3 regions of the Oerskovia sp. USHLN155 genome follow, and region 3 is predicted to be linked to each of the others. Evidence: riboswitches for the same ligand, from Rfam matches in the RefSeq annotation. Region 3 holds a riboswitch; each other region holds the start of a gene.
The links. A riboswitch is a leader RNA that binds a small molecule or an ion and turns the genes downstream of it on or off. The one in region 3 is predicted to bind thiamine pyrophosphate.
Positions count from the first base shown of each region.

Region 1: it holds a riboswitch for thiamine pyrophosphate, as region 3 does, so the genes downstream of both, thiD (bifunctional hydroxymethylpyrimidine kinase/phosphomethylpyrimidine kinase) here and WFH32_RS09295 (thiamine ABC transporter substrate-binding protein) in region 3, are expected to answer to the same signal.
Region 2: it holds a riboswitch for thiamine pyrophosphate, as region 3 does, so the genes downstream of both, thiC (phosphomethylpyrimidine synthase ThiC) here and WFH32_RS09295 (thiamine ABC transporter substrate-binding protein) in region 3, are expected to answer to the same signal.

Region 1 is NZ_JBBCXG010000001.1:629,334-639,029, reverse strand. It holds gene WFH32_RS02850 (2-isopropylmalate synthase) at 1-1,340, opposite strand, end outside; gene WFH32_RS02845 (FadR/GntR family transcriptional regulator) at 1,533-2,219, shown strand; gene WFH32_RS02840 (ATP-binding cassette domain-containing protein) at 2,325-2,612, shown strand; gene WFH32_RS02835 (quinone oxidoreductase family protein) at 2,730-3,779, shown strand; gene WFH32_RS02830 (hypothetical protein) at 3,776-4,048, shown strand; gene thiD (bifunctional hydroxymethylpyrimidine kinase/phosphomethylpyrimidine kinase) at 4,068-5,669, opposite strand; TPP riboswitch at 5,661-5,761, opposite strand; gene WFH32_RS02820 (hypothetical protein) at 5,846-6,187, opposite strand; gene pip (prolyl aminopeptidase) at 6,260-7,201, opposite strand; gene WFH32_RS02810 (DUF389 domain-containing protein) at 7,274-8,260, shown strand; gene WFH32_RS02805 (hypothetical protein) at 8,387-8,752, shown strand; gene WFH32_RS02800 (DUF899 family protein) at 8,857-9,639, shown strand; gene WFH32_RS02795 (SDR family NAD(P)-dependent oxidoreductase) at 9,662-9,696, opposite strand, start outside.
Region 2 is NZ_JBBCXG010000004.1:268,318-278,013, forward strand. It holds gene WFH32_RS07530 (sensor histidine kinase) at 1-1,311, shown strand, start outside; gene WFH32_RS07535 (response regulator transcription factor) at 1,308-1,985, shown strand; gene thiC (phosphomethylpyrimidine synthase ThiC) at 2,088-3,764, opposite strand; TPP riboswitch at 3,755-3,864, opposite strand; gene WFH32_RS07545 (hypothetical protein) at 3,981-5,264, opposite strand; gene WFH32_RS07550 (ABC transporter ATP-binding protein) at 5,261-5,896, opposite strand; gene WFH32_RS07555 (peptidoglycan-binding domain-containing protein) at 5,887-6,966, opposite strand; gene WFH32_RS07560 (hypothetical protein) at 7,041-7,547, opposite strand; gene WFH32_RS07565 (diacylglycerol/lipid kinase family protein) at 7,917-8,900, opposite strand; gene WFH32_RS07570 (CAP domain-containing protein) at 8,968-9,696, opposite strand, start outside.
Region 3 is NZ_JBBCXG010000005.1:290,665-300,360, reverse strand. It holds gene WFH32_RS09305 (ABC transporter ATP-binding protein) at 1-839, opposite strand, end outside; gene WFH32_RS09300 (ABC transporter permease) at 839-2,551, opposite strand; gene WFH32_RS09295 (thiamine ABC transporter substrate-binding protein) at 2,554-3,645, opposite strand; TPP riboswitch at 3,704-3,830, opposite strand; gene WFH32_RS09290 (DUF4235 domain-containing protein) at 4,002-4,271, shown strand; gene WFH32_RS09285 (serine hydrolase) at 4,339-5,766, shown strand; gene WFH32_RS09280 (YdeI/OmpD-associated family protein) at 5,800-6,237, opposite strand; gene WFH32_RS09275 (phosphotriesterase family protein) at 6,354-7,403, opposite strand; gene WFH32_RS09270 (DMT family transporter) at 7,400-8,488, opposite strand; gene WFH32_RS09265 (ribokinase) at 8,640-9,623, opposite strand; gene WFH32_RS09260 (glutamine amidotransferase) at 9,623-9,696, opposite strand, start outside.

The sequences.
Region 1 (9,696 bases), on a different contig from region 3:
CCCGCGAAGTCGATCTGGAGTCGCCGAGGCAGCTCCAGGCCGTACGCGGACTCGAGCAGGTACGCGATGCCACCCTTGCCGGACTGGCTGTTGACGCGCACCACCGCGTCGTACGAGCGCCCGACGTCGGCAGGGTCCACGGGCAGGTACGGCACCTTCCAGGAAGCGTCCGCGGGGTCGACGCCCGCGGCGCGCGCGTCCGCGCGGTGCCGCGCGAACCCCTTGCGGATCGCGTCCTGGTGCGTCCCGGAGTAGGCCGTGTGCACGAGGTCTCCCGCGTACGGGTGGCGCTCGTGCACACCGATGCCGTTGCAGTCGACGACCGTGCGGCGGATCTCGTCGATGTCGGAGAAGTCGATCATGGGGTCCACCCCCTGCGCGTGCAGGTTGAGCCCCAGGGTCACCAGGTCGACGTTGCCCGTGCGCTCGCCGTTGCCGAACAGGCAGCCCTCGACGCGCTGCGCACCTGCCAGGACCGCCAGCTCCGCGCACGCCACGCCCGTGCCTCGGTCGTTGTGGGGATGGACGGACAGGATCACCGCGTCGCGCCGGTCGAGGTGACGGTGCACGTACTCGATCTGGTCGGCGTACACGTTGGGGGTCGCGACCTCGACCGTCGCCGGGAGGTTGAGGATCACGGGCCGCTCCGCGGTGGCGTCCCACAGGGTCGTCATGCGCGCGCAGACCTCGAGCACGTAGTCGGGCTCGGTGAGGTTGAAGACCTCGGGCGAGAACTCGAAGCGGACGCGCGGATCGTCCCCCGCGTGCCGCAGGACCTCGGTGCCCGCGGCGGCGATCAGGTCCGAGAGCTCGGCCCGTCCCTTGCCCAGCACGACGTCGCGCCAGGTCGGCGCGGTCGCGGTGTAGAGGTGCACCACGACGGGGTTGCGCAGGCCACGGACCGACTCGAACGTCCGGGCGATCAGGTCCGCCCGCGCCGCGGTGAAGACCACGATCGTCACGTGCTCGGGCGCCAGGTCGGTCTCGACGAGCAGACGGACGAAGTCGAAGTCGGTCTGCGAGGCGGACGGGTAGCCGACCTCGATCTCGGTGTATCCCATCGCGACGAGCAGCTCGAAGAAGCGACGCTTGCGCGCCGGGTCCATGGGCTCGGTCAGGGCCTGGTTGCCGTCGCGCAGGTCCACGGGCACCCACAGCGGTGCCACGGTGAGCCGGTTGCCGGGCCACCGGCGGTCCCTCAGCGGGACCGGTACGCGCGAGAACACGTCCTGGTAGCGGTGCGAGGGCATGCGCGAGGCGCGCTGGCGGTTCCACCCGGGCTGGCCGGGGACGTGCGCACCGTCAGGGGTACGCAGCGTGGGGAAGGGGCTGGTGGTCATGGGCGTCTGGCTCCGGGGGGCTGGCCGCGCGGTGCACGGCAGGCGGGGTCCGACCGGCGCACGGCAGACCCCCACGGCGGGGAGCCGGTCGGCTCAGGCCCCGCCGCGGCGACCAAGAAGGAGTGCGCTCCACGACATGGGAGGTACGCTAGCCGCGATCAAGTCCTCAGACAACCTGAGAGGTTGGCTCCCATGCCCACGCTCCGCCGGCTCCCCCTCGCCGACCAGGCGGCCGAGGTCATGCTCGACCGCGTCCGTACCGGCACGTGGCCGCTCGACCACCGACTCCCGGGCGAGCAGGCGCTCGCGGCCGAGCTCGGCGTCGGGCGCTCGACCGTGCGCGAGGCCATCCGCCAGCTCGCGGGCAAGGGCGTGCTCGAGAGCCGCCAGGGCTCGGGCGTCTACGTCGTCCGGGCCGAGGCGAGCGACGACTGGGAGGAGGTCCTGCGGCGCGGTGAGGTCGTCGACGTGCTCGAGGTCCGCGGCGCCCTGGAGACCGAGGCCACCCGGCTCGCCGCGACCCGCCGCACCCCGGCCGACCTCCGCGCCATGACCACGGCGCTCGCAGGTCGTGGTGAGGTCCCGACGACCGCGAGCGCCCAGGACTACGTCGACGCCGACCTGGTCTTCCACCGCGCGGTCGTCGACGCCGCGCACAACGCGGTCCTGACCGACCTGTTCGCCACGTTCCTCCCCCGCCTGCGCCGAGCGATGGTCGACATGATCGAGCTCGACGGCGCGGGCGAGCGCCACCGGCACGACCAGGACGCCCACGAGGCGATCCTCGACGCCGTCCGGGACCGCGACGCCGACCGTGCCGCCGCGACGAGCCGCCGACACCTCGACTCCGTCCACGCGAAGGTCGTCCGTGAGCACTGAGACCACCTCTCCCGCCTCCCCGACCAGGACCCCGTCCCAGGACCGCGAGGATGCCCGGGCCGTCCCGCCTGCTGACGCCCCACCCCCTTCGGCGGGCACCCCCTCGTGCTGAACCTGCGCGGCGTCGCGTTCGTCCGCGACGGGCGCACGATCCTCGAGCACGTGGACCTCCCGGTCCGCGCAGGCGAGCACTGGGCGCTGATCGGCCCCAACGGTGCGGGCAGGAGCAGGGTCCTCAGCATGTGCGGCGCGCGCAACCACCCCACGCGCGGCGAGGTCGCGGTGCTGGGGCACGAGGTGCTGACCACCGTCTCGCGCTGCTTCGACCACCCCATCCACGTCGAGCGCCGCCATGGACGGTGGCGCGCCTCTGCGGGTCCGGCGGCCACCTGAGGTGCGGCGTCGTCGAGCGTGCAGTTCGGGCTGTCGACGGGCGCTCTGGACAGCCCGAACTGCACACTCGGCGAGACCTCAGCCACCGACCGGGGTCCTGCCACCTAGGCTGACCCCATGCGCGCGATCCAGGCACTCCAGGCAGGTGGCCCCGACGTCCTCGAGCTCGTCGAGCTCCCTACCCCCGTCCCGGGCCCCGGTGAGCTCCTCGTCGACGTCGCCGCGGCCGGCGTCAACTTCATCGACACCTACCGTCGGGCGGGGGTGTACCCGATGGAGTACCCGCACGTGGTCGGCACCGAGGGTGCCGGCGTCGTCGCGGCGGTCGGCCCGGGGGTCGCGGACTTCGAGCCCGGCGACCACGTGGCATGGACCAACGCGTTCGGGTCGTACGCCGAGCAGGTGGTCGTCCCCGCGGACGTCGCGATCCCGGTGCCCGAGTCGGTCGACCTGCGCGTCGCGGCGGCCGTCGGCCTGCAGGGGCTCACGGCCCACTACCTCGTGACGTCGACCTATCCGGTCCAGCCCGGCGACGACGTCCTGCTGCACGCGGGGGCCGGCGGCGTCGGGCTGCTCGCGACCCAGCTCGCGGTGCGCCGCGGTGCGCGCGTCATCACGACCGTCTCGACCGAGGCCAAGGCCGAGCTGTCGCGCGCGGCCGGAGCCTCCGACGTCGTGAACTACGCCGAGCTCGACGACCTCACGACCGAGCTGCCCGCGATCGTGCGCGACCTCACGGGCGGCCGCGGCGTCGCCGTCGTCTACGACTCGGTCGGCAAGGACACGTTCGAGGCGTCCCTCGCGTCGTTGCGCCGCCGCGGCATGCTCGTGCTGTTCGGCGGGTCCTCGGGCCAGGTGCCGCCCTTCGACCTGCAGCGCCTCAACAAGGGCGGGTCGCTGTTCACGACGCGCCCCAAGCTCGATGACTACACCGCGACGCGCTCCGAGCTCCTCGACCGGGCGAGCGAGGTGTATGCGCTCGTCGCGTCGGGCGACCTCGACGTGCGCGTGGGCGCGACGTTCCCGCTCGCGCGCGCCGCCGACGCGCACCGCGCCCTGGAGGGGCGCGCGACGACCGGCAAGGTGCTGCTCGTCCCCGGCACCGGCCTCGACGCCGGAGCCGGCACCGACGCAACCACCGACCCGGCGACGGACCTCGCCTCGTGAGCTGGGACTGGGTCCCGCCACGACCCGGCGAGGACGAAACCGCCCGACGCTCCGACCGCCGCCTGCGCCTGGCGCTGACGGTCCTCCTGGTCGTCTTCACGGGAGTCCTCGCGGTGTACTACCTGACCGTCGGGCTCGACCAGATGCGCACGCAGTGCCTGGCAGACCGCCCCGCGGGCGTCTCCACCAGCGAGGTCACCACGACGTGGCGCTGGTGGCCGCCGGGGTACGACTGCGGGTACCCGGACGGCGGCGCACAGAGCGTCTAGCGATTCCCGCGCCGGGACCTCAGCGCGCCGCCCGGGGTGGTGCCGGCCAGGTCGCCCGGGTCAGCCCCTGCTCGAAGAACAGGTACTCGTGCATCGAGGACACCTCGAACGCGCGCAGCATCCGCTCACGCTCGGCGGGCGAGGCCCAGCGCGCGGCCTCGTCGGCGAACGAGCACGCGGCGCGCGTCGCCTCCTGGAAGGCCGGGTCGCCGTAGAGCGAGATCCACCGCGCGTAGGGGTGCCCGTCGAGCTCCCCCGCCTGGCGCACCAGCACGTCGCCGATGTGCGAGTAGAGCCAGTAGCACGGCAGCAGGGCCGCGACCGTCTCCGCGTAGGACCCGTTCGAGGCCGCGTGGAGGTGGTTGGTGTAGGCGGCCGTCACGGGCGACGGGTCGATGCTCTCGACCGCCCCGCGGTCCATCCCGGCGTGCGCACCCAACCAGTCGCGGTGCAGCGCCTGCTCGACCTCGAGCGAGGTGACCGCGGCACCGGCGAAGAACTGCCGCGCCTCGGGCGTCGGTGCGAGCTGGCTCGCCCGCGACAGCACGCGCGAGTACTCGGCGAGGTACGCGGCGTCCTGCGCGAGGTAGAACCCGAAGTCCCCCGCCGAGAGGCTCCCGTCCGCGAGCGCCCGCACGAACCCCATCCGCTCGACGGCCTCGCGCCAGCCCGCGATGCGCTCCCAGGCCTCCTCCGAGAACACCCGCTGCCCGAGCGCGGGCAGGTGCGCCAGGTGGTCGACGGGCCCGCGGCCCGTGCCGACCGCAAGCGCTCCCCCGGCCTGCAGCGCGCCGGTCAGCCAGTTCTTGGCGTCGCGCGTCGCGCTCTCCCAGCCGTCCCTCCGGGGTCGCAGCGCGGCGACCGCTGCCGAGAGCGAGCACCCGGTCCCGTGAGTGTGCACGGTGTCGATGCGGGGCGCCGAGAAGGTCGTGACGTCGTCGGGCCCGCGAGCGCCCACCAGGGCGTCGGGCGACTCCTCCCCGGTGAGGTGACCGCCCTTCAGGAGCACGACGGCGCCACTCGCCACGTGCAGGCGCCTCGCCTGGGCGAGGGCGTCGGGCCAGGTGGTCGCGGCCTGCTCGCCCACGAGGACGGCGAGCTCGGGGAGGTTCGGCGTCACGAGGTCGGCGAGCGCGACCAGCTCGCGCACGGCCTGCTCGGCCCCCTCGTCGAGGAGGCGGTGCCCGCTCGTGGCGACCATGACGGGGTCGAGCACGACGAACGGCGGCTGCACGCGCCTCAGCCACGCCGCGATGGCGCGCGCGCCGGGCTCGTCGGCGACCATGCCGATCTTCACGGCGTCGATCACCACGTCGTCCGAGACCGCGTCGAGCTGCTCGGTGAGGAAGTCCGCGCCAGGGACGTGGACCGTACGGACGCCGTGCGTGTTCTGCGCGACCAGGGCGGTGGTGACCGCCATGCCGTACGCGCCGTGCGCCGCGAACGCCTTGAGGTCGGCCTGGATCCCGGCGCCTCCCGTCGGGTCGGTGCCCGCGATCGACAGGACCCGGGGTCGGGAGGGCTTGGCAGCCCCCGGCGACGCGCCGTGCGCGGCATCCCGGGCCGCCGCGGACGTGGGGCCAGTCGTGGGCAGGACAGGTGTGGTGGCAGCAAGCGACATTGCCGACATCCCTTCGCTAGTGCTAGCTAGATCAGGTTCGACGGGTGTGATCTCAGCCCGGCTCGTGGGAGCGGGCACCCCGTGTCTTCGCAGCGAACTCTAGCGGGCGGACGGCACACCCGCGGGCAGGCGTTCGCCACGTGGCACCAGCACCGTCGGCCCGTCCGTCGACCCGGTCAGGGGGCCGCCGGGGTCCCGGTCGGCACGACACTGATCCGCGACGTCGACACGTGCTTCTCGAGACAGGACACGACACGCTCCAGGTCGGCGCGGGTGGCGTCGGGGACCAGATTGAACGACGTCCCGACCGGGGGCATGATCGCCGGCGTCAGCGCGAGGGCGACTGCCGGATCCGCCGCGCACTCCGCGTCCCCCTCGGACGGGCCCTCGACGTGGACGGACCACGGCCCCTCAGCGGGTATGGCGACCGGTCCGGCCGCGCCGAGCGCGGCAGCGAGCACGAGCGAGCCGCACGACACGGCCAGGGCTCCGACGAGAAGGGCGGTACGGCGGGGCATGTCGGTCACCTCGGAGGTCGTCGTCGACTGCGGGGACAGGCTGGGCCTCACCCTAGCCGAGCGGTGCGGCTGCTAGCCCGCGAACCCGTCCGTCGCCGCGACCAGCGCCTCCGGGAACCCCGGGCCCCCGTGGCCTGCGCCCTCGAGCACCACGAGCTCGCTCCCCGGCCACGCTCGGTGCAGGCGCCACGCGACGTCGAGCGGGCCCGACACGTCCTGACGCCCGTGCACCAGGACCACCGGGACCGCGCCGAGCCCGCGCACCCCGGCCAGCAGGGCGCCGTCGGGCAGGAAGGCCGCGTTCGCCCAGTAGTGCGTCACCAGGCGCGCGAACAGCAGCCGGAAGCCGGGATCCTCGTAGCGGTCCCAGGGCTCGAACCCGTGCACGAGCGAGACGTGCACGTCCTCCCAGCGGCACCAGGCCGCCGCCGCGCGCTCACGCACCGCACGGTCCGGGGACGCGAGCAGGCGGGTATAGGCCGCCGCGAGGTTGCCGTCACGCTCCGCCACGGGCACCTCTGCCACGAACCGGTCCCACTCCTCGGGGAAGATGCGCCCCATGTCACGCGTGATCCACTCGACCTCTCGGGCCGTGGTGCTCGTGACCGCGCCCAGGACCACCTCGGTGACGCGCTCCGGGTGCGTCACCGCGTACGCGAGCCCGAGCGTCGCACCCCACGAGGTCCCCAGGACCAGCCACGCGTCGATGCCCAGGTGCTGGCGCAGCCGCTCGACGTCCGCGACCAGGTGCGCCGTGGTGTTGGTCGACAGGTCGGCGTCGTCCCTGCTCGCGAGCGGCCGGCTCCGACCGCAACCCCGCTGGTCGAGGAGGACCACGCGGTACCGCTCGGGGTCGAACGGCCGCGCCGACCCGGGGGTGCACCCGGACCCCGGCCCACCGTGCAGCACGACCGCGGGCTTGCCGTCCGGGTTGCCCCGCACCTCCCACCAGATCTCGTGGCCGTCGCCGACGTCGAGGAAGCCCTGGGCATGGGGTGGGGTCACGGCGTACATGTCCGGCAGCGTACCGAGCGCGGGCGAGCACCCCCTGTGATGCTGGGGGCACGAACAGCACCAGGAGGCAGCATGCGCGTCACGACGGCCGACATCCAGCGGATGACCACCGCGTTGTTCATCTCCGAGGGCCCGACGGCGCGGTCCCGGCAGGCCACGTTCTGGACCCTGCTGATCCTCGCGGCCGTCATCGCGTCGGCGGGCGTCGCGGCAGACAGCACGGCCACCGTGATCGGCGCCATGATCGTCGCTCCCCTCATGACGCCCATCGTCGGGACGGCGCTCGCGATCGTCCTCAACGACCACCGGAACCTGACCTCGTCGGCGCTCCTGGTCGTCGCGGGCGCGGCCGGGGTGGTCGCGACCGGCTACCTCGTCGGCCTGTTCGTCCCGATCGAGATCGTCGCGGCGACCAACAGCCAGGTCGCGGGCCGCGTCACGCCGCAGCTCATCGACCTGCTCGCGGCGCTCGCGACCGGAGCAGTCGGGGCGTTCGCCCTGGTGCGCGCCGACGTGTCGGACGCGCTGCCCGGCGTCGCGATCGCGATCTCGCTCGTCCCGCCGCTCGCGGTCGTCGGCCTCACGCTCGAGTCGGGCGCCCCGGACCAGGCACTGGGGGCTCTCCTGCTGTTCGCGACCAACGTCGCCGCGATCATCGCGACCGGCACGCTCGTCTTCCTGCTGTTCCAGGTCCGCACGGCCGCGGGCGAGGCCGAGAGGTTCGTGGGCCCCCTGCGCGGCGCGAGCCTCGTCACGGTAGCGGCAGCGCTGCTCGTCGTCGCAGTGCCGCTCAGCGCGATCAGCCAGCACGTCCTGCGGCAGAACGCGGACAAGATCGCCGCCGCACCGGTCGCCGCGGCGTGGGCCGAGCAGGAGCAGTGGACGATCACCGGGATCGCCTTCAGCGGGTCCGTCCTGCGGATCGAGGCGATCGGCCCGGCCCCCGAGGCGGACCCCGGCACCCTGCGCACGGCCCTCGACGAGGCCGGGCTCGCGGACGTCGACGTCGACGTCACGCTCGTCATCGGCGGGACGCGGCGGCTGCCCGCGACCGGGTGACCGCGGTCGAGGCGTGGCTGTCGTCCAGGCGCCGGCGGGGGCCGGGGCGGGCCTCCGGTTGAGCCGGGGCGTCCCACGGCGGATGCTGGGGGGCGACCGTCCGTTCCAGCCACCAGGAGGTCGGCCATGCACCCGACGCACGACGTCTCGCCCCACGCCACCGTGACCACCGCGCTCACGTCACCACGAGCCCGACGCATCGCCCTCGCCGCCGCGCTGGTCGTCGGGGCGCTCGCGCTCGCGGCCTGCGCCCCCGGCCCCAACCCCGACGTCGGCACGCCCACCGCGGACGGCAGCCCGGCCGGGTTCTGGCTCGGCCTGTGGCAGGGCGTCATCGTGCCCGTCACGTTCGTCGTCTCGCTGTTCACCGACACGGTGAACATCTACGAGGTCCACAACAACGGGAACTGGTACGACTTCGGCTTCGTGCTCGGGCTGGGGCTGTTCGTGGGCGGGCCGTTCGGCGCCTCGCGGGGGCGCCGCAACCACTGACGACGCGCCACCACCGACGATGAGTTCCGGCCCGGTCCCGAGTCTGCCCTCGTGACCGCAGGAGCGCGCCGTGCGTCCCTGCCCGAGCCCGCACGGAGGACACCATGACGACCCCGCCCGAGGACGCGACCACGACCCTGTCCGGCCGACCGCCCGTCGTCGACCTGGCCACCTGGGAAGCCACCCGGGACGAGCTCCTGGTCCGCGAGAAGGCGCACACGCACGAGGGAGACGCCATCGCGGCCGCCCGACGGCGGCTGCCCATGGTGAGGATCGACGGCACCGTGGAGGTCGTCGGTCCCGACGGCCCCGTCCCGTTCCTGGACCTCTTCGGAGGCCGCGACGAGCTCGTGGTCTACCAGCACATGTGGCACGACGGCGCGCCGCACCAGGGCCAGTGCGAGGGCTGCACCTGGACGGCCTGGAACCTGAAGGACGCCGTCTACCTCAACGCGCGCGGCGTCTCGTTCGCCATCGTCACGACCGGGGCGTGGGACGAGGTCGCCCCGTTCGTCGAGTTCATGGGCTACACCCAGCCCTGGTACTCGGTGCGCGAGCTGGACGCGCCCGTGGGCGGCGAGATGGGGTACCTCTCGTGCTTCCTGCGCGACGGCGACGACGTGTTCCTCACCTACCGGACGACAGGCCGCGGCACCGAGCCGACCAACCCGGCGTTCGCCCTGCTCGACATGACGCCCTACGGCCGTGGCGAGGCCTGGGAGGCGCAGCCGGACGGATGGCCCGAGGGGCGCGACCCGGGCTGGTTCTGGCGCTCGGACGCGGACGGCGTCACCGGTTGGAGCGAGACCACGCGTCCCGTGCCGCAGTGGACCCGGCCGGGGGCCACCGCCGTGGAGACCCTCGGCCGGCACGGCCACCACCACTGACCGCCGGTCAGTGCGGACGGGGTCAGCGAGCGGGGAGCGCTCCGGGCATCGGGTCGT
Region 2 (9,696 bases), on a different contig from region 3:
GAGCGCGTCGCGCTGACGGACCTCGGCGTGGTCTTCGAGGGATCCCCCGACTCCCTGCGGTTCTCGACCGGTGGCCGGGTCGCGGCGATCGTGATCGTCGTCGCGCAGGCCATGGCGCTCACGCTGCGTCGCCGGGCACCGTTGCTCACGCTCACGCTGGTCGTCGTGGGCCAGGTCGCGCTCGTACCGGTCCTTCCCGCCCTCGTCTCGTTCCAGGCCCCGGCGACGCTCGTCGCGGCCTACTCGGTCGGCGCGTACGCGCCGCGCCGCACAGCCCTGTGGGCGGCCGGGGCGGCCGCGGGCGTGCAGGTCCTGCTGGGCTTCGTGCTCGGCGGTCCGGTGCCGATCACCTCGGCGGGCCCCACACCGGTCGCGGTCCAGGTCTGGGGCGGCCTCGCCTCGGCCCTCCTGACGTACGTGGCCTCGGCGCTCGTGGGTGCGTACGTCGGCACGCGCCGCGAGCTGTTCGCCCAGCTCCAGGGGCGGGTCGCCCAGGCCGAGCGCGAGCGCGACATGCTCGCGGCGCAGGCCGTCCTGGAGGAGCGGGGCCGCATGGCGCGCGAGCTGCACGACGTCGCCGCCCACCACCTGTCGGGGATCGTCGTCCAGGCGGCCGCGGCCGAGCGCCTGGTCGACCGCGACCCCGAACGCGCCAAGGAGTCCATGCGCTGGATCCGCACCCAGGGACGCGAGACGCTCGACAACCTGCGCCTGGTCGTCGGCATCCTGCGCAGCTCGTCGCAGGCCGGTCCCGGCGAGCCCGGCGAGGAGGCACCGGCCGCACCGCAGCCCACGCTCGACGACGCGGGCGAGCTGCTCGACCTCGCGCGCAGCGCCGGTGCCGAGGTGCGCGACGTGCGGCTCGGCGAGCCGTTCGATCTGTCCCCCGCGGTCCAGCTCACGGTCTACCGCGTGCTCCAGGAGGCGCTGACCAACGCCCGCCGGCACGCGCCCGGGCGCGCGATCGAGGTCGTGACCGACCACCAGCGGGCCGCGCTCGTCGTCACGGTCACCAACCGGCTGCCCGTCGCGGCGATCGGCTCAGGGGGCAGGGCAGGGCCGTCCGGGCCGTCAGTGCCGGCGCCCGGCTCGCCCGCTATCCCGACCCCGCCCGGCCACGGCCTCATCGGCATGACCGAGCGAGCGACCCTCGTCGGCGGGACGCTCGACGCCGGTCCCGTCCCCGGTGACGGCTGGCGGGTCCGGCTCACGGTCCCGCGACCGGTGGACCCCGTGTCCGCCACCATCCCCGAGCGCTCGGCGACGTCCACGGACGAACCGGGCTCCGCCGTCGGGCAGGAGGCCCCATGACCCGAGTGGTGCTGGTCGACGACCAGGCCGTCGTCCGCGCAGGCTTCACCGTGATCCTCGAGAGCGAGGGCCTCGAGGTCGTGGGCGAGGCCTCCAACGGGGCCGACGCCGTGCGCGTCGCACGTCGCGAGCGCCCCGACGTCGTGTGCATGGACGTCCGCATGCCCGGCGGCGACGGCATCACGGCGACGCGCGCGCTCGCGGGTCCCGGCGTCGTCGAGCCGGTCCCGGTGCTCGTGGTGAGCACGTTCGACCTCGACGACTACGTGTTCGGCGCCCTGGAGGCCGGGGCGAGCGGGTTCCTCCTGAAGGACGCCGAGCCCGACGTCCTGGTCGACGCGGTGCGACGCGTGGCGTCGGGCGAGGGCCTCGTCGACCAGACGCTCACGCGGCGCGTGATCGACGAGTTCGCCCGACGGCGGTCCCCCGCCGCCCCCGACGAGGTCGCCTCGGGCCTGCTCACCTCGCGCGAGCACGACATCCTGGCGCTGCTGTGCCGGGGGCAGTCGAACGCCGAGATCGCGGCAACGCTCCACCTCGAGGCGAGCACCGTGAAGTCGCACCTGAGCCGCATCATGACCAAGACCGGCATGCGCGACCGCGTCCAGCTAGTGGTCTGGGCGTACGAGCGGGGAATCGCGGCGCCGTCCCACCAGGTGACGAAGCCGAGGTAGACCCCTGGGGGGGGGGGGGTGGGGGGCAGGGAGGGGACCCGACGCCCCCCCCCGGCGCACCCGGCCCCGCGCGGCCCGGCGCCCCCCCCCCCCCACACGGGTCTACCTCGGCGTCACGGGGAGATACACCCGGCCGCCCGCGTCCGTGAACTCGCTCGACTTCTCCGCCATGCCGGCCTCGATCGCCTCGACCGACGTCAGGCCGTTCTTCTCGGCGTACTCCCGCACGTCCGCGGAGATCCGCATCGAGCAGAACTTGGGCCCGCACATCGAGCAGAAGTGCGCGGTCTTGGCGGGCTCGGCCGGCAGCGTCTCGTCGTGGAAGGCGCGGGCGGTGTCGGGGTCGAGCGAGAGCGCGAACTGGTCGTGCCAGCGGAACTCGAACCGGGCACGGGACAGCGCGTCGTCCCGCAGCTGCGCGCGCGGGTGCCCCTTGGCGAGGTCGGCCGAGTGCGCCGCGATCCTGTACGTGATGACACCCGTCTTGACGTCGTCACGGTCGGGCAGGCCCAGATGCTCCTTGGGCGTGACGTAGCAGAGCATCGCGGTCCCGGCCTGGGCGATGATCGCGGCCCCGATCGCGGACGTGATGTGGTCGTAGGCGGGCGCGATGTCGGTCGCGAGGGGGCCGAGCGTGTAGAACGGTGCCTCCTCGCACAGCTCCTCCTCGAGGCGCACGTTCTCGACGATCTTGTGCATGGGGACGTGCCCCGGGCCCTCGATCATGACCTGCACGCCGTAGGACTTGGCGACCTTGGTCAGCTCGCCCAGCGTGCGCAGCTCGGCGAACTGGGCCGCGTCGTTGGCGTCCGCGATCGACCCCGGGCGCAAGCCGTCGCCCAGCGAGAACGTCACGTCGTAGTCGCGCAGGATCTCGCACAGCTCCGCGAAGTGCGTGTACAGGAACGACTCCTGGTGGTGCGCGAGGCACCACGCCGCCATGATCGAGCCGCCGCGCGACACGATGCCCGTGACACGGCGTGCGGTCAGCGGGACGTAGCGCAGCAGGACACCCGCGTGCACGGTCATGTAGTCGACGCCCTGCTCGGCCTGCTCGATCACGGTGTCGCGGTAGATCTCCCACGTGAGCCTCGCGGGGTCGCCCTTGACCTTCTCGAGCGCCTGGTACAGCGGCACCGTCCCCACGGGGATCGGGGAGTTGCGCAGCACCCACTCGCGGGTCTCGTGGATGTCCTTGCCCGTCGAGAGGTCCATGAGGGTGTCCGCACCCCAGCGGGCGGCCCACACCATCTTCTCGACCTCCTCCTCGATCGAGGAGGTCACGGCCGAGTTGCCGATGTTCGCGTTGATCTTCACGCCGAACGCCTTGCCGATGATCATGGGCTCGATCTCGGGGTGCTTGCGGTTGGCCGGGATCACGGCACGGCCCCGGGCCACCTCGTCCCGCACGAGCTCGACGTCCACGCCCTCGCGCGCCGCGACGAAGCGCATCTCGTCGGTGACGACCCCCGCGCGCGCCCAGGCGAGCTGCGTCCGGGCCCCGCCCGTGCCGTGCTCGGTCGGGACGGCGTCGGGCCGCAGCCACGACGCCCGCAGCGCGGGCAGCCCGCCCGCGAGGTCGAACGCCGCGGGGTCGTCCGACGCGGTGTACGGGCCCGAGGTGTCGTACAGGTCCAGGTGCTCGCCGTTGCTCAGGTGCACGCGACGCTCGGGGACGCGCAGGTGCTCGGCCCCCGGGACCGGGTGGTGGACCTTGGCGGACCCCGCGATGGGGCCGGTCGTGATGGTGTGCGCGGGCACAGCGGTCTCAGAGCTCATTGCTCTCTCCCTACGTCGGCATGATCCGAACAGGTTCGAACGGTCGGCGGCGCTGAGCCGCCCTCTCAGCTCGCTGCTGCGAGCTCCCGTGGGTGTGTGAAGTTGTGGGTCCTGCTGGTCGAAGCGGGTCGTGCGACGGTCACCGTAGCGCACGCTGCCCGACGGCGGCGCGACCGTCCCGCGATCGGCCCGTCTCCCTGCGGGTCCGGGCCGACGTCACCTCTCCTTGAAGTACTTGAACAGGTGCTTCTCGCGGGTCGAGAGAGCGCCGACCGTGGCCCCGACGAGCACCGCGCCGGCTCCCGCGAGGACGGTCCGCATCCCCAGGACCCAGGTGCTGACATGGTCGGCAGGAAGGCCGGCGTCGGCGGCCAGCCACCACAGCGCGGGGACGGCCACGATCCCGGCGACCCCGGTCCAGGCCGCGGTCTCGAGCAGCACCTGCCAGGTCAGGGCTGCGCGCGGGACCCGGGCGTGCAGGGCCGCGGCGAGCTCGAGGCGGCGCAGGCGGATCGCGACGAAGCCCAGGGCGAGGCCCAGGACGATCGCGGCGACCGGAGCGGGCCTGGTCGGACGGTCGGCGAACTCGGCGCTCGCGTCGTACGTGGCGCCGAGCCGACCGTTGAGCTGCTTCTGGGTGGGTTGCGCCTCCGAGGACGGGTCGGCGACGAGGGCTGTCCGCAGGAGGGTCGCGGTCTCGGGGTCGACCGGCCAGATCTCGACCCAGCAGGAGTCGAACAGCCCTGTGGCGGGCACGGGGGCGACGGCTGCGTAGCCCAGGACACGGTCGCGTCCGTCGTCGGGGTAGGGGTAGACGGCGCCGACGCGCCCAGCACCGGTATCGGTCGCGACGCTGTCTCCCGGGGCGGCACCGAGCGCCTCTGCCAGGTCGGCGGACAACCACAGGCCGGAGCCTGCGACCTGGCCCCGGTCGAGCGCGGAGAGCAGCCCGGGGGTCGCTTCGTGGCCGGTGAGCTCGCTCGACGGGAGGTTGAGCGCCCGGAGCGGGCTGCCGATCCGCAGGGCACCGGCCGCGTTGATGCCGTCGACCGCGGCGAGGGCCTCGCAGCGTGCTCCGTCGACCTGACCGGCCGCTTCGAGGATCTGCACGCTCGCGCCCGCGTCGCGGTACTCGCGCGCGCCCTCGACGACGCCCACGACGGCGCGCACGTCGACAACGGCCAACGCCCCGACGACGACCACCAGCACCGCGGCGAGCAGGGCCGCGCGCGTGGTGCCGGTCGCGATGTTGCGCCACGCCTCGGAGATCACGGACCCGGCCCGCATGGCGCGCGCCCGCACGGGCGCGTCCCCCGGCCCGACGGCGCCGATCGCGTCCGCGCGCGGGTGCGCTCCGTCGTCGGACGGGGGCGAGGCGCCTGGGGCTGTGACCGGTCCGCCGGGTGGTGCCGTGCCGGGCCCGGCCGGGCCGTCCGTTGGCGCCGCGAGGCCGGGGCGCGCTGCACCGTCGGGCACGGGGCCCTGCTCGGTGGCGGTCATGCCGCGTCCTGCGCGTGCTGGAAGTCTGCGAGGTCGATCACGCGGGTGCAGGCGTCGCGCGTGTGCGGGTCGTGCGTGGCGACCACGACGATCGAGTCGTCCTGCGCGATGCCCGCCAGGACCTCGTTGACGGTCGCGGCCGTACGCAGGTCGAGCTGTGCGGTGGGCTCGTCGACGAGCAGCAGGTCCGGGGCCAGGGCCACGGCGCGCGCGAGCATCAGGCGCTGGGCCTCACCGCCCGACAGCGCCCGGAAAGGTCGATCGGCGACCGGCGTCAGGTTGAAGCGCGCCATGATCTCCGCGGCCCGGTCCTCGGCGTCCCGGCGGCGCAGTCCCCGCGCGAGCAGCGGCAGCACCACGTGGTCCAGGGCCGCGCGGCGCGCGACGCCGTGCGGGTTCTGGAAGACCCACCCGGTGGTCGCGACCCCGACGCGCTCGACCTGCCCCTGCGTGGGGCGCTCCCAGCCAGCCACGATGCTCAGCAGCGTCGACTTGCCGCTGCCCGACGGGCCGACGAGCGCGACGACCTCGCCAGGGGTGATCTCCAGGTCCAGCCCGGTGAACAGCAAGCCCGTGCCGGGGAACGCGTGCCCCAGGCCTGCCCCGACCAGGCCCCTGCCCGCTACCGGCACGACTGCCCCACGTCCTGCGAGGTGAGCTCGACCTCGGTGGGGGCGGTCGCCGCATCGAGACCGTCGAACGTGACGAGGGTCTGCCCCAGGCTCGACGCAACGACCGTCACGGGGTGGGCCGTGCCGTCGGCACGCACGCAACCCGCCGGGCCGTCGAGCGCGAACAGCGCCCCCGGCGGCACGACCGACACGTCGAGCGGCGACGCCAGGACGTACTCGAGCGACAGCGGCTCCGCCCCCTCCGCGCGCTGCCAGCCGGCAAACTCCACGCTGCCGCGCACCGCCTCCAGGAAGGCCGGGTCCGTGACGACGCCCCCCTCCCCGACCTGCGCGCTCGCCTCGCCCAGACGCACCACCCGGTCACCGGGCGTGACGTTCGTGAGCGGGTCCGCGAGGCCGAGCGAGACCAACGTCCCGGCCGTCGTCGCGAACGCCTCGGCGGACATCGCGCCGCCCACGGGCACCTCGCACGCCTCGATCGTGACCGACGGCGCAGGCAGCCACAGCACCGACGCGACCGGCAGGTCACCGGTCGGCTTTGGCACACCCGCCGCCTTGAACAGCTTGGTCACGGCGACCTTGGTCGCATCGCCGTACGTCCCGTCCACGCGGACCGTGTGCCCGAGGCGAGCGAGCTCGACCTGCAGCGCCTTCACGTCGTCGCCCTTGGCCGTGGGAGCCAGGTCCCGCCACAACGGGATCGACGTCGCGAGCGCGAGAACTGGGCGGTCGTCGACCGTGACCGGGCTCGACCCCGACTCGATCACCGCCCCCGGGGCGCACACCGAACGCGTGACCTTGCCCTGGTCCGCGACGGACAACGTCCCCTCCTCCGCGACGACCGGGGTCACCTTGACCCGGCGCGAGTCGTCGAAGGCCTGCCGCGAGACCGGGACCGCCGCGGGCGGCGTCGCGCTCCGCACGCTCTGCGGCTCCGCCTGCGGCGCCAACGCCATCCCTGCCGTGACACCCCCCGCGAGCAGCACGACCGCCGCGAGCGCTAGCGCACCTGTGCGGGCCCCTGCCGGGCGGGCGCCTCCGGTCCGGGCGGGACGTCGATCTCTGGCCACTGCTGCTCCTCAGGTGGTGCTGGTGGTGTTCGTGTCGTGGTGTGCGAGCGGCCACCGATGCGGACGGCGAGGCGTCAGTCGTGCGGATCCTGCTGACAGGCCGCCATCTCAGGTGGCAGCTCCTGTCCGGAGAGGTCGCCCTCGACCTCGTACTCGGTGCCGTCGTCCGCGGCCTTGAGCGTGATGGCGTACCGGGCGAGCTCCTGCGAGTACGCCTCCTTGTCGTATCCCTCGTCGCGGTGCCCGCCGCGGACCATGCAGTCGGCGATGGCCTGGTTGAAGTCAACGTTCTCCGGGTTTCGGCGCAGCTCCCAGTAGAGGAGGGAGATGGGACCCATGTCGAACTTCGCCCGACATTCCCTCTGCACCGCGTCGATCTGCGCGTTCATCGCGTCGAGCTCCTCCTGCGGGGAGTGCTCGGTCAGTCCCACGAGCTCGGTCGTGAACCCGCCCTCGTCCTCGACCTTGACGACGAGGCCCTGGTCCCTCATGCACTGGACCGAGGCGTCCTCGACCTGCTGGTACTCCGTGGCAGAGATGACGTCGTCCTCGAGGATCTTCCGCCCGGTCTCGGTGGTCACCTCGTTGCGAGCCTGGGCGAACTCTGCGGCAAAGGGATTGCGCACCTCAGCCTCTCCCGAACAACCAGTCACCAGGACTGCCACCAGGGCGAGCACCACCAGGGCCCCCTGCTCACGTCGTCGAACTGACCCCTGCATACGTCCCCCCATTGTTCGGCGACGGTGCCCGCTGCCCGCTGCCCGCTGCCCGCTGCCCGCTGCCCGCTGCATTGAGCACGCACCAAAGCCCCCTGAGGTTCCCTCACGTCACTCCTTCGCGGCGCCGCTCACGCACTCGTCGATCGCGTCCGCTCGTGCCGCCGACGGATCTCCTGGGTCAGGTCCTACGGTGCTGCGCAGAGAGGTTGAGGAAGACGCCTCAGCGGTGGATCAGCCTCCGGCCGGCGCTCCCTCTGCGATGTCCTCCGACGTGTCGGGCTGGTAGACGCACACCCACAGCGCCCCGGCGCGCACGCTGACCTCGAGCTTCTTGGACGGCTCGATCACGTCGCCGTCGAGCTGGCGCGGCTGCGGTCGGTCGGAGATCACGGAGATCCGCGACCCGCGCAGCACCTCCATGTTGGGCACGCGCTTGCGCTTGGCGACGACCCCGACGAGGAGCTGGACCCAGTGGCCCAGGTTGCGGGGCGCGATGATCGCGACGTCCATCTGCCCGTTGTCGGGCTCGGCGTCGGGGAGCAGGTGCACGCCACGCTGAAGCTTGCCGACGTTCCCGACGACCACGGTCCGTGCCCGACGGCGCAGCACCGGTCGGTCGTCGATCCGCACCTCGACCTTCATCTCGTCGTCCGCGAGGTGCTTGAACGCCGAGACGACGTACGCGATCGGGCCCGCCTTGGCCTTGAGCGCAGTGGGCGCGTCCTCCATCATCGCGGCGTCGAGCCCCATGCCCGCCATGACGGCGAAGGCCTGCCCGTCGACCTCGCCGACGTCGAGCGCGCGGCGTCCACGGTCGAGCGCGAGGCGGATGCCGTCCTCGGGCCGGGGCGGGATGCCGAGGTTGCCCGCGAGGAGGTTGCCCGTGCCGCCGGGGAGGACCGCGAGGGCGGCGTCGGTCCCGACGAGGCCCTCGATGCAGGCTCGCACCGTGCCGTCGCCGCCGCTCACGAACACGACCTCGGCGCCGTCCTCGACTGCCTGGCGGGCCTGTCCGGTGCCGGGGTCCTCGGCGGTCGTCTCGAGCCAGGCGGGGGCGGGCCATCCGGCGTCGGCGAGCTGGGTCTCGATGGTGCGGCGGAGCTCGTCGAGCCCTTCGACGCGGTTCGGGTTGACGATCACGGCCGAGCGGAGCGGCGCGTGGTCGAGGCGTTGCTGGGCGGCGGGCTCGGGCGCTTGTTCCTGGGACGGGTTCACACCTGAGTATGTCGCGCGCGGCACCAGCTCGCCCGCCAAAGGGACGACTCGGGCACTCCGGACGCGCTCAGTACCCGAACACCTGCACCCAGGTGTCGCCCGCGCGCCCCAGCCCCATGGTCGTGAAGTCGCAGTCGAGGATGTTCGCACGGTGCCCCTCCGACGCCATCCACGCGTCGACCACGGCCTGGGCGCTCTTCTGCCCGGCGGCGATGTTCTCGCCGCCGGGCCGTGCGTAGCCCTGGGCAGTGACGCGGTCGCCGAACGTCCGCCCGTCGAGGCTCGTGTGGCTGAAGTACCCCTGCGCGACCATGTCCTGCGCATGCAGGGTCGCGGCGCGCCCGAGCTGCTCGTCGGCGCGCAGCGCGGGGCAGCCCGCGGCGGCGCGGTGCGCGTTGACGAGCGTGAGGGCGGCGGCCGTGTCGCCGGTGCTCGCGGCGTCTTCCCCGCCCGACGACGTCGCTCCCCCCGCGCTCCCGGTGGCACCCCGCGTCGTGGTCGGTTCGGCGAGCAGCGCGGCCCGGGTCTCGGGGCCGGCGACGCCGTCGGGCTCGAGACCGTTCGCGTCCTGGAACGTGCGCAGCGCGCGGTCGGTCCCGGGCCCGAACACACCGTCGGCCGAGACCGTGGCCCCGTGCACCTGGAGGCGCTCCTGGACCTGTTGGACCTCGGGCCCGGTCGCGCCCTGCTGGGGCGGCGCGGCGGGGGCCTCCGAGGCGGGCGCCGGGGCCTCGTCGACGGGAGGCTCCGGCGTGGGGTCCTCGTCGGTGGGCTGCTCGGCGGCGGCACCCCCGGG
Region 3 (9,696 bases):
TCATCGGGGACGGGCACCGGCACGAACGCCTGGTACCCCAGGAACTCGGCGACGCGCCGCGACGCGGGCGCGCGCCACAGGTCCTCGGGCGCGGCGACCTGGAGGAGCCGGCCCGCGTCCATGACGGCCACGCGGTCGGCCACGGTGAACGCCTCGTCGTGGTCGTGCGTGACGAACAGCGCGGTGGTCCCCGTCGCGACGAGCGCGGCCCGCAGGTCGCCCGCGAGCCGGTCGCGCAGCCCGCGGTCGAGCGCGGACAGGGGCTCGTCGAGCAGCAGGAGCTGCGGCTCTGGGGCGAGCGCACGGGCGAGCGCGACGCGCTGGCGCTCGCCGCCGCTGAGCGTCGCGACGGGTCGCTGCGCGTACCCCACGAGCCCGACGAGGTCGAGCAGCTCGGCCACCCGTCCCGCCGCGGCCGGTCGCTTCACGCCCGCCATGCGCAGCCCGAACTCCACGTTCCCCGCGACGTCGCGGTGCGGGAAGAGCTGCCCCTCCTGGAACATGAGGCCGAACCCGCGCCGGTGCACGGGCACGCCCGCGAGGTCACGACCGTCCCAGGACACGGACCCGGCGGCCACGGGCTCGAGCCCCGCCACCGCGCGCAGCAGGCTCGACTTGCCGCACCCGCTCGGGCCGAGCAGCGCGAGCACCTCGCCCGGGGCGAGGTCGAGGCTCACGCCGCGCACCGCCGTCGTGCCGGGACCCTTGCCGGACGCGGGGTCTGCGTAGTGCACGACGACGTCGCGCACCGCGAGCCCCCGGCCGGCCGACGCGTCGTGAGGGTCACGCGACGCCGTGGGACCACCGGTCGTTCGCTCCACCACCTGGGCTCCGTCCATCAGAACTCTCCTGCCGAGCGGTCGCCGCGCAGGCGCTCCGCCACCATCATGACCGTCGCGGTGAGCACCGCGAGGACGACGCTCGCGGCGAGCGCCATGCCGTAGTTCTCGGCGCCGGGCCGCCCGATGAGCCGGAAGATCACGACCGGGAGGGTCGCGGTGTCGGGGCGGGCCAGGAACGACGTCGCCCCGAACTCGCCGAGCGAGACCGCGAACGCGAACCCGATCGCGAGGCCCAGCGACCGGGCCGCGATGGGCCCGTCGACCGCGGCGAACACGCGCGCGGGCGACGCCCCGAGGGTCGCGGCCGCCTCGCGCAGGCGCGGGTCGATCGCGCGCAGCACGGGCAGCACGGTCCGCACGACGAGCGGGATCGCGACGACGGCCTGGGCGATCGGGACGAGCAGCCCCGAGGTCCGCAGGTCCACGTCGAGGCCGAGCGGCTTGTCGAGCGTGATGAGGAAGCCGAACCCGACCGTGACGGCCGAGACTCCGAGCGGGAGCATGAAGACCGAGTCGAGCGCGCTGATCGCACGCCGCCCCGTGCGGGACCGGGGACGCCGCGAGACGACGAGCGCCACGAGCCCCCCGATCACGACCGCGATGAGCGTCGCGAGCGCCGCGGTCCGCAACGAGTTCGCGGTCGCCTCCCACACGGTCACGGTCAGGGCGTTGCGCCCGCCGGTCGTGCCGAGGTTCGCGTAGTTCGCGAGGCTCCACCCGGCGGGGGTCTGGAAGGACCGGACGAGCAGGTTGACGAGCGGCAGCGCGATCAGACCCAGCACGACGACGGCGGTCACCGCGAGCGGGACGGCGTCGGCCCGCAGGCGCAACGGCCGGGCGGCGGACGTCGCGGCGGACAGGTTGAGCGCGCGCTCGCGCCGGGAGCGGGTCCGGTTCGCGACGCTCAGCGCGATCACGACGACCACGAGCTGCACCACGGACAGCACGGCTGCTGTGCGCAGGTCGAGGAACTGGGTGGTCTGGATCCAGATCTCGGTCTCGATGGTCCCGTACTGGATGCCGCCCAGGACGAGCACGACCCCGAACGCCGTGGCGCAGAACAGGAACACGATCGACGCCGCGGACGCGATGGCCGGGGCCAGGGACGGCAGCGTCACCGAGCGGAACGCACGCCACGGCGAGGCGCCGAGCGCACGGGCCGCCTCCTCCGCGCGCGGGTCGAGGTGCTCCCAGAGCCCGCCGACCGTGCGGACCACGACGGAGTAGTTGAAGAACACGAGTGCCAGGACGATCGCCCCGAACGTACCGTCGAGCCGCAGGAACCCGAGCGGCCCGCCCTCGACGAGCAGCGACCGGAACGCGACGCCGACGACGACGGTCGGCAGCACGAACGGCACCGTCACGAACGCCCGCAGGAACGTGCGCCCCCGGAACCGGCACCGGTACAGCACGTACGCGCCGGGCACGCCGAGCAGCACCGAGACCACGGTCCCGAGGACGCCCTGCCACAGCGTGAGCCCGATGATGCGCCAGGTCCGCGGCTCGGAGAACACCTCGGCGAAGCCGGAGAGATCCAAGGAGGCGCCGGCAGCGTCCTGGGTCACGAACCCGCGCGCGACCAGGGTCACGACGGGCCACGCGAAGAACACCCCGAGGAACAGCAGCGGCAGCCCGGCGGCGAGCCCCCAGAGGAGGACCCGCCCGCCGCGCTGCACGGCCGCAGGCACGCCGCGGCTCACGGGCATCATGCTCAGCCGATCACCGTCGACGTCCACGCCTTGATCCACTCGTCGCGGTGCGCCGTGATGTCGGCGGGTGCGACCTCGAACGGCTTCGGGGACAGCGGCGCGAACTGGGCCCAGCCCTCGGGCAGCGCGACGTCCGCGTTCGCGGGGTACATGTACATGTTGTCCGCGATGTCGGCCTGGAACGCGTCGCTCACGAGGAAGTCGACGAGCTTCTTGGCGCCCTCGGGGTTCTCGGCGCCGGCGAGCACGCCCGCGTACTCGACCTGGCGGAAGCAGGTGTCGAGCAGCGCGCCCGTGCTGGTCGAGGTGCCGTCCTCGGACACGGTGAACGCCGGGGACGTGGAGTAGGACAGCGCGAGGGGGCGAGGGCCCTTGCCCTCGGAGCCGGAGAAGTCGACCGAGTAGGCGTCGGACCAGCCGTCGACGACCTTGACGCCGTTGTCCTTGAGCTTGGCCCAGTAGCCTTCCCAGCCGTCCTCGCCGTACGCGCCGACGGTCGCGAGCAGGAACGACAGCCCGGGCGACGACGTCGCGGGGTTGGTGACGACGAGCAGGTCCTTGTACTCGGGCTTCGTGAGGTCGTCGAGGGTGACGGGCTCGGCGAGGCCCTTGTCGGCGAACCAGGAGTGGTCGACGTTGACGCACACGTCGCCCAGGTCCACGGGCGTGAGCGCGCCGTCGCCGATCGCGTACTGCGCGGCCGAGTCGGCCAGGCCCTCGGGCGTGTAGGGCGCGAGCACGCCCTCGTCGATCGCGCGCGTCGCGAACGAGTTGTCGATGCCGAACACGACGTCGCCCAGCGGCGAGTCCTTGGTGAGGACGAGCTGGTTGACGAGCGCCCCGCCGTCGCCGGGGGCGACCTGCTTGACGGTCAGCCCGGACTCCTTCTCGAACGCGGCGAGGACGTCCTCGCTGACGTTGAACGAGTCGTGCGTGACGAGGGTGACGGTGCTGCTCGCGGCGCTCGACCCGCTCTCGCCCGATCCCGCGTCGGTGGTGCCTGCGCAGGCCGCGAGGGCCAGCGCGCCGATCCCGCCGACGAGCCCCAGGCCGAGCCTGCGGGGGGTGGTGCGGCGGGTACTGATGGTGTTCACGTGTCCTCCTTGGACGTCACAGGAGGGGGACCTCGCGCACGGGAGGTCCCGTGAGCGAGGCTAGAGAAGCCCGACTTCCTCCACCGGTGCTAACCGGATCAGGTTCGAGGGTCTGCGGTGGTCCGCACTCTCAGCGCCCGTTGCCCGGTGTCTCCCGGGCGGTCGGCGCTCCCCTGTCGTTCACCTGCGACTTTACACCGCGGCCCGACGCCGCAGACAGGGCTCCGGCGTGTGACGTCGCCCGGGGCGTGCCCGGCCCCGGGGACGGCTACGGTGGGACGTGAGCTTCGCCGTCGGGCCTGCGGGAACGACGGCGGTCCCACCCCGCCCGCCTCACCCTCACCGGAGGAACACACATGGCCGAGAACGAGCAGACCCTCGCCGAGAAGGTCACGACCGTCGCGCTGACGCTGGCCGCGGGCTGGATCGCGCAGAAGGCCGTGAGCTACGCGTGGGCCAAGGCCACGGGGCACGACGCACCCAAGGACCTGGACGACCCGGAGGTCGGCATCATCAGCGCCGTGACGTTCGCCGCCGCGGCGGCCGCTGCGAGCGTGTTCGCGCGCCGGTTCGCGGGCCGCGAGGCCAAGCGGGTCGTGAAGCGGTTCGTCGCGCGCGCGTCCTGAGGTCGAGGTCGGGCGGCCCCGGCGGGTCCGCCCCCGCCGTGCGAGGGGTGTTCCGTAGGGTGTCCCGATGCCCTCCCCTTCTGCTGCCCGACGCCGCCGCTCGTCCCTCGTAGGAGGCCTCCTCGTCGCGGGGCTCGCACTGACCGGGTGCTCGTCGACCGGTCCCGGCTCCGAGGTGTCACCCACGCCGAACGTGGCACCGACCGCGGTCGCGCTGCCGGGCGGGACCGTCGGCAAGGCGGCAGGGTGGGCCCTCGAGGTGCTCAACGCGGACGCGTCCCCCGACGCCGCGACGCTCGAGCGGCGGTTCGCGCGGTCGTTCCTGGACCAGGTGCCCGCCGCACAGCTCGTGCCCGTCCTGGAGCAGCTCCGCGCGGACCAGGAGTGGGTGCCGGTCTCGGTCGACGCGGTCGACCCGGGCGAGCAGCAGGCCGCGCTGACGATCGTCGGCGCGAGCGGTCAGTTCTTCACGATGCAGATCGGGGTCGACGCGGACAGCCGCATCGAGACCCTGTTCTTCGGCCCGGGCGACGACCCGCACCGTGAGCCCGCCGAGAGCTGGGACGAGCTGGGCGAACGTCTCGACGCCGTGGACGCGCGGAGCTCGCTGCTCGTGGCCCAGGTCCTGGACGACGGGACGTGCCGGCCGGTCGAGGAGGCCCCCGGCGGCTCGGACGCGGACGAGGTGCTGCCGCTCGGCTCGATCTTCAAGCTCTACGTGCTGGGCGCTGTGTCGCAGGCCGTCGAGGCCGGGACGCTGACCTGGGACGACGCGCTCACCGTGACCGACGACGTGCGGTCGCTGCCCGCGGGCCAGCTCCAGGACGCGCCCACGGGCACCGTGGTCACGGTGCGTGAGGCGGCCGGGCTCATGATCTCGATCAGCGACAACACCGCGACCGACCTGCTGGTCCAGGCCGTGGGGCGCGACGCGGTCGAACGCGCGCAGGCCGCGCTGGGACACGCGGACCCGTCGCTCAACACCCCGTTCCTCACGACCCGCGACGCGTTCGCGATCGCCTGGGGAACGCCGTCGCAGGCCTCCGCGTGGGGGGCGGCAAGCACCGCGGAGCGCCGCGCGATGCTCGACGCGCTGCCCGGCGGCCCCCTCGACGTCGACCCTGCGGGAGTGACCACGCCCGTCTGGCAGGACGACGTCGACTGGTTCGCGACGTCGTCGGACCTGTGCGCCGCACACGTCTGGTTGCACGAGCGCGGCGAGCAGGACCCCATCGTGCGCGAGGTGCTCTCGGTCAACCCCGGCATCGAGGTGGACGCCGAGGCGTGGCCCTACGTCGCGTTCAAGGGTGGCAGCGCGCCGGGCGTGCTGGCCGGATCGTGGCTCGCGGAGGATGCCGAGGGCGGCAGCTACGTCGTGACCGTGCAGCTCGCGGCCACCGACCCGGCTGTGACCGCGAGCCCGACCGTGCTGGTCGACACCGCGGAGAGCGCCTTCGCGCTGCTGGGTGGCGTGGCGGGTTCGGGCTCGAAGTAGGGGCCTCGCGCAGCGCCTTCCACGTCGAGGGCCCTACGTGCCGGGAGCCAGCTCCGCGACCGCCTTGTCGATGCGCCGCTGCCGGGTCTCAGGGGTCTTCGCGGCCTCGATCGGCTCGACCAGTGCGCGCCGGCGGCTGAACGACAGCGCGTCGAACGCCGTGCGCGCCTCGACCGTGAGGACTGCCGCGAGGTCGTCGGGCACGGCGACCTCGCGCGGTGCGTCGTCGACCTCGATCTCGACGTCCACCTCGTCCCCGCCCGACACCCCGGCGGCCTCCCGGTTCTCCGCGCTGAGCGCGATCATGAACCGGCCCTGGTACGGCGCGACCGAGCTGCGGTAGGTGTGCCCGCCGACCGTGACGCGCACGGGGACGCGCTTGCCCGCGCCGAGCGCGGCGACCACGTCGTCGGGCACGGGGATGCCGGTGGCCGTCTTGCCGCTCTGGAGGATCGCCGTCCGGAATCGCATGGGCCGACTCTTCCACCGGCCCGACGACGTGGCGCGCCGACCGCTCGACGCTCGCCCCGTCGTCGGGCCGGGTGGGGGGAACCGGGCCTCGCGGCCACCCAGTCAACCGGTCGCCGTCACGCCGTGAGCATCGCCGCCGGGTTCTCGTGCGTCAGACGGCGCAGCACCTCGCGCTCGACCCCACGCTGCGCGAGCATCTCGGTGAAGACCGTGGGCACGTACGCGAACCCGTTCCCGCCGTTCTGCACCCACATCTGCTTGAGGAACACGTCGTGGCTCATGAGCACCTGGCCCGCGAACCCCGCCTCGATGAGCCGGTGCACCGCGCCCGCCGTGGTGTGCGGGTCGGGCGAGACGCCCTCCTTGGGGTAGGTGATGTCCATGCCGACCATGTCGAACTCGAGCCACACCCCCCGCTCCGCGACGGCCCGCTGGTACTCGGGATCCTCGGCCGAGGGGTCCATGTGGCACAGCACGACCTTCTCGGGTCGCACTCCCACCTCGTCGAGCACGAGGTCGAGGATCTCGTGCGCGCGACGCTGCCAGCCGGGCAGGTGGATCTGCATCGCGACGTGCGGGTGCTCGAGCTGCGCCAGGGCCGAGGCCCGCAACGACGCCCGCTCCCCCGCGGTGAAGTCCGGCGAGACGCCGATCTCCCCGATCACGCCGGGCCGGATGCCCGTGTCCCGCACGCCGTCGGACAGCTCGCGCGAGATCGCCGCGGCCTGTGCGTCCATGGCCTGGGCCGTGATGCGCTCGCCCTCGAACTTCTCGAGGTAGGCACCCGCGCCCATGACGACGTTGAGGCCCGTGCGGCTCGCGACGTCCGCCAGGCGCTCGGGGTTGCGCCCGATCGCCTCGCTCGACGTCGCGTCCACGACGGTCCGTCCCCCCAGGGCCGCGAAGCTGCGGATCTCCGCCTCGACCGCGGCGACGGGCTTGTCGGCGATGTTGTCGGCGCAGCAGTACGGGTCCTGGCGCAGCGCCCAGGCGACCGACGCGGACACGGGCTCGCGGACCACGGCCCGGGAGAACTCGTAGCTGGGTGCGTCGAGCACCCCCGACAGGTCGTTGAACAGGTGCTCGTGGGGCAGGGTCAGTCCCAGGTCCGCCACGGCGACGCGTCCGGTGACCGTCTGGACGAATCCGGCCGGCGTGATGTTCATCGCGGGCTCACCTCTCCTGCCTCACCACCGCCGACGGCGGCGGTCACTCCTGCGTCACCGCTCCCGGCGGGCGCCTCGGTCGACTTCCCGGACGGGATCATGCCGATCACCGCCGCGACGAGCGCGATCACGGTGCCGATGATCGTGGCCGCGTAGATCGTGTGCCCGAGCGACGGGACGGCCCAGTCGATCAGGAGCGAACCGACGAGCTGACCTGCCGTGGACGCGAGGCCCAGGAGCAGCAGCCCGAGGCCGCGGACCAGCAGCGCCATGAGCGCGATCGAGAGCAGGCCGAGCGGGCCGCCGAGGTACATCCACCACGTGGGCGGCAGCTGGAAGTCGACGCCCGAGGTCATGGCGCGGATCCCGTAGGCGATGCCGAGGGCCGTGAAGCCGACCAGGAAGTTCCACCCGATCGAGACGAGCATCGAACCCGTGGCGTCGGCGACCGCGGCGTTGCCGGCGGGCTGCCAGCCGGCGAGGAGACCGCCGACGAACGGCATGATCGCGAGGGCGATCGTGTGCGGGGTCGAGAAGTTCGGCGAGATGACGATGACGGTCGCGACGATCGCGAGGACCGCGCCCGCGAGGCGGAAGAACGTGAGCGGCTGCTTGACCGAGGCCGTGACACCGAGGCGGTCGCAGATCACGCCCGAGATGACCAGACCCGAGATGAGCGAGATCTGGAACGTCGCGACGCCCAGGACACCGACCGTGACGCCCTCCGAGAGGACGATGACGGCGCCGCAGAGACCCGCGAGGAAGTTCCACCACGGGATCGTGCGGCCCTTGATGAGGCTCGGGATCGCCAGCGCCTCGCGCCGCGTCACGGGGCGCGCGAACACGATGACGAACATCAGGACCAGGCCCGTGCCGAACGAGATGAGGGCGGCCGCGTGGCCGTCACCGATCGTCTTGCCGAGCTGACCGTTGACCGCGGCCTGCATGGGGCCGAGGGCTCCGGCGAGGACGGTCGCGAGGACGAGGAGCGCGGTCGCTGTGCTCTTGACCTTGTTGCGCTGCGACGGGGCGACCGTCTGGGCGCCTCCCGAGCGGGAGGCCGTCTCCGGCGTGGTGTGCTTCATTGCTTGGCCGTGCCTTTCATCTTTCGACGGTACGTCGGATCGGTGGACCGATCGAACGGCCAGCCCTGGGTCGACGCTGAGTGGTCGGGCTGGGTGGGGGTCGTGCGGGTGGTGCTGGGTGGGGGTCGTGCGGTCGGACGGGTCGTGAGGGTCAGTGCTCCGGCGTGGGGTCCTGCGGTGCGGCGGGCACCTCGTCGGCGAGCGGCAGGGACTCGATGGCCCCGTCGCGAGTGGTGGTGACGGCTGCGACGCGGGCCGCCCAGCGGGCGGCTCCGACGAGGTCCTCGCCGCGCAGGAGCCCGTCGGCGAGCGCCGCGCAGAAGCTGTCGCCCGCGGCGGTCGTGTCGATCGCGTCGACGCGGACGGCCGGGACGGGGGTCGGCAGGCCGTCGCGAGGCACCACGACCGAGCCGTCGGCCCCCAGGGTCACGACGACGTCGCCCGGGAAGGCGAGCCCTCGCACCATGGCCACGACGTCGGCGAGGGTCTCGGGGGCCTCGGGCGCGCCCGCGAGGGTCGCGAGCTCGAACCGGTTGGGGACCAGGACGTCGAACCGGTCGCGGATCTCGGCGGGGACCGGGACCGCGGGGGCCGGGTTGAGGATCGTCGTGCCGGTCGCGAGGCGCGTGACGGCGGCGAGCGCACCGAGCGGGGTCTCGCACTGGCACAGGACGACCTGCGCGTCGGCGACGGCCCGGACCGCGGCGTCGCGCGAGTCGACGAACTGCTCGTCGACGTCGGCGTTGGCGCCCGCCTCGATGACGATCGTGGACTCGGGCTGCTCCCAGAGGATCACGGCGGTGCCGGTGGGCTGCTCGGACACCGCGACCGACGCGACGTCGAGTCCCTCGGCCACGAGACGGGCCGTGATCGCACGGCCCGCGTCGTCGTCCCCGACGGCGCCCACCATCGCGACGCGACGGCCCAGGCGTGCGGCGGCGACGGCCTGGTTGGCCCCCTTGCCGCCGGGCGAGCGCTTGAGCCCGGTCGCGCTGATGGTCTCGCCCGAGCGCGGGATCCGGTCGACGGTCAGCCTGATGTCCATGTTCAGGCTGCCGACGACCGTCACCTCCGGGGAGGCCGCGACCTGCGGGGCGAGGGCGGGGGTGACCCCGCCCTCGGGGTGGGCGCTCATCAGCCTGCGAGCCAGGTGATCGCCTGGCCGAAGAGCTTCCCGTAGCCGGACCACTCCATGAACTCGCGGGGGG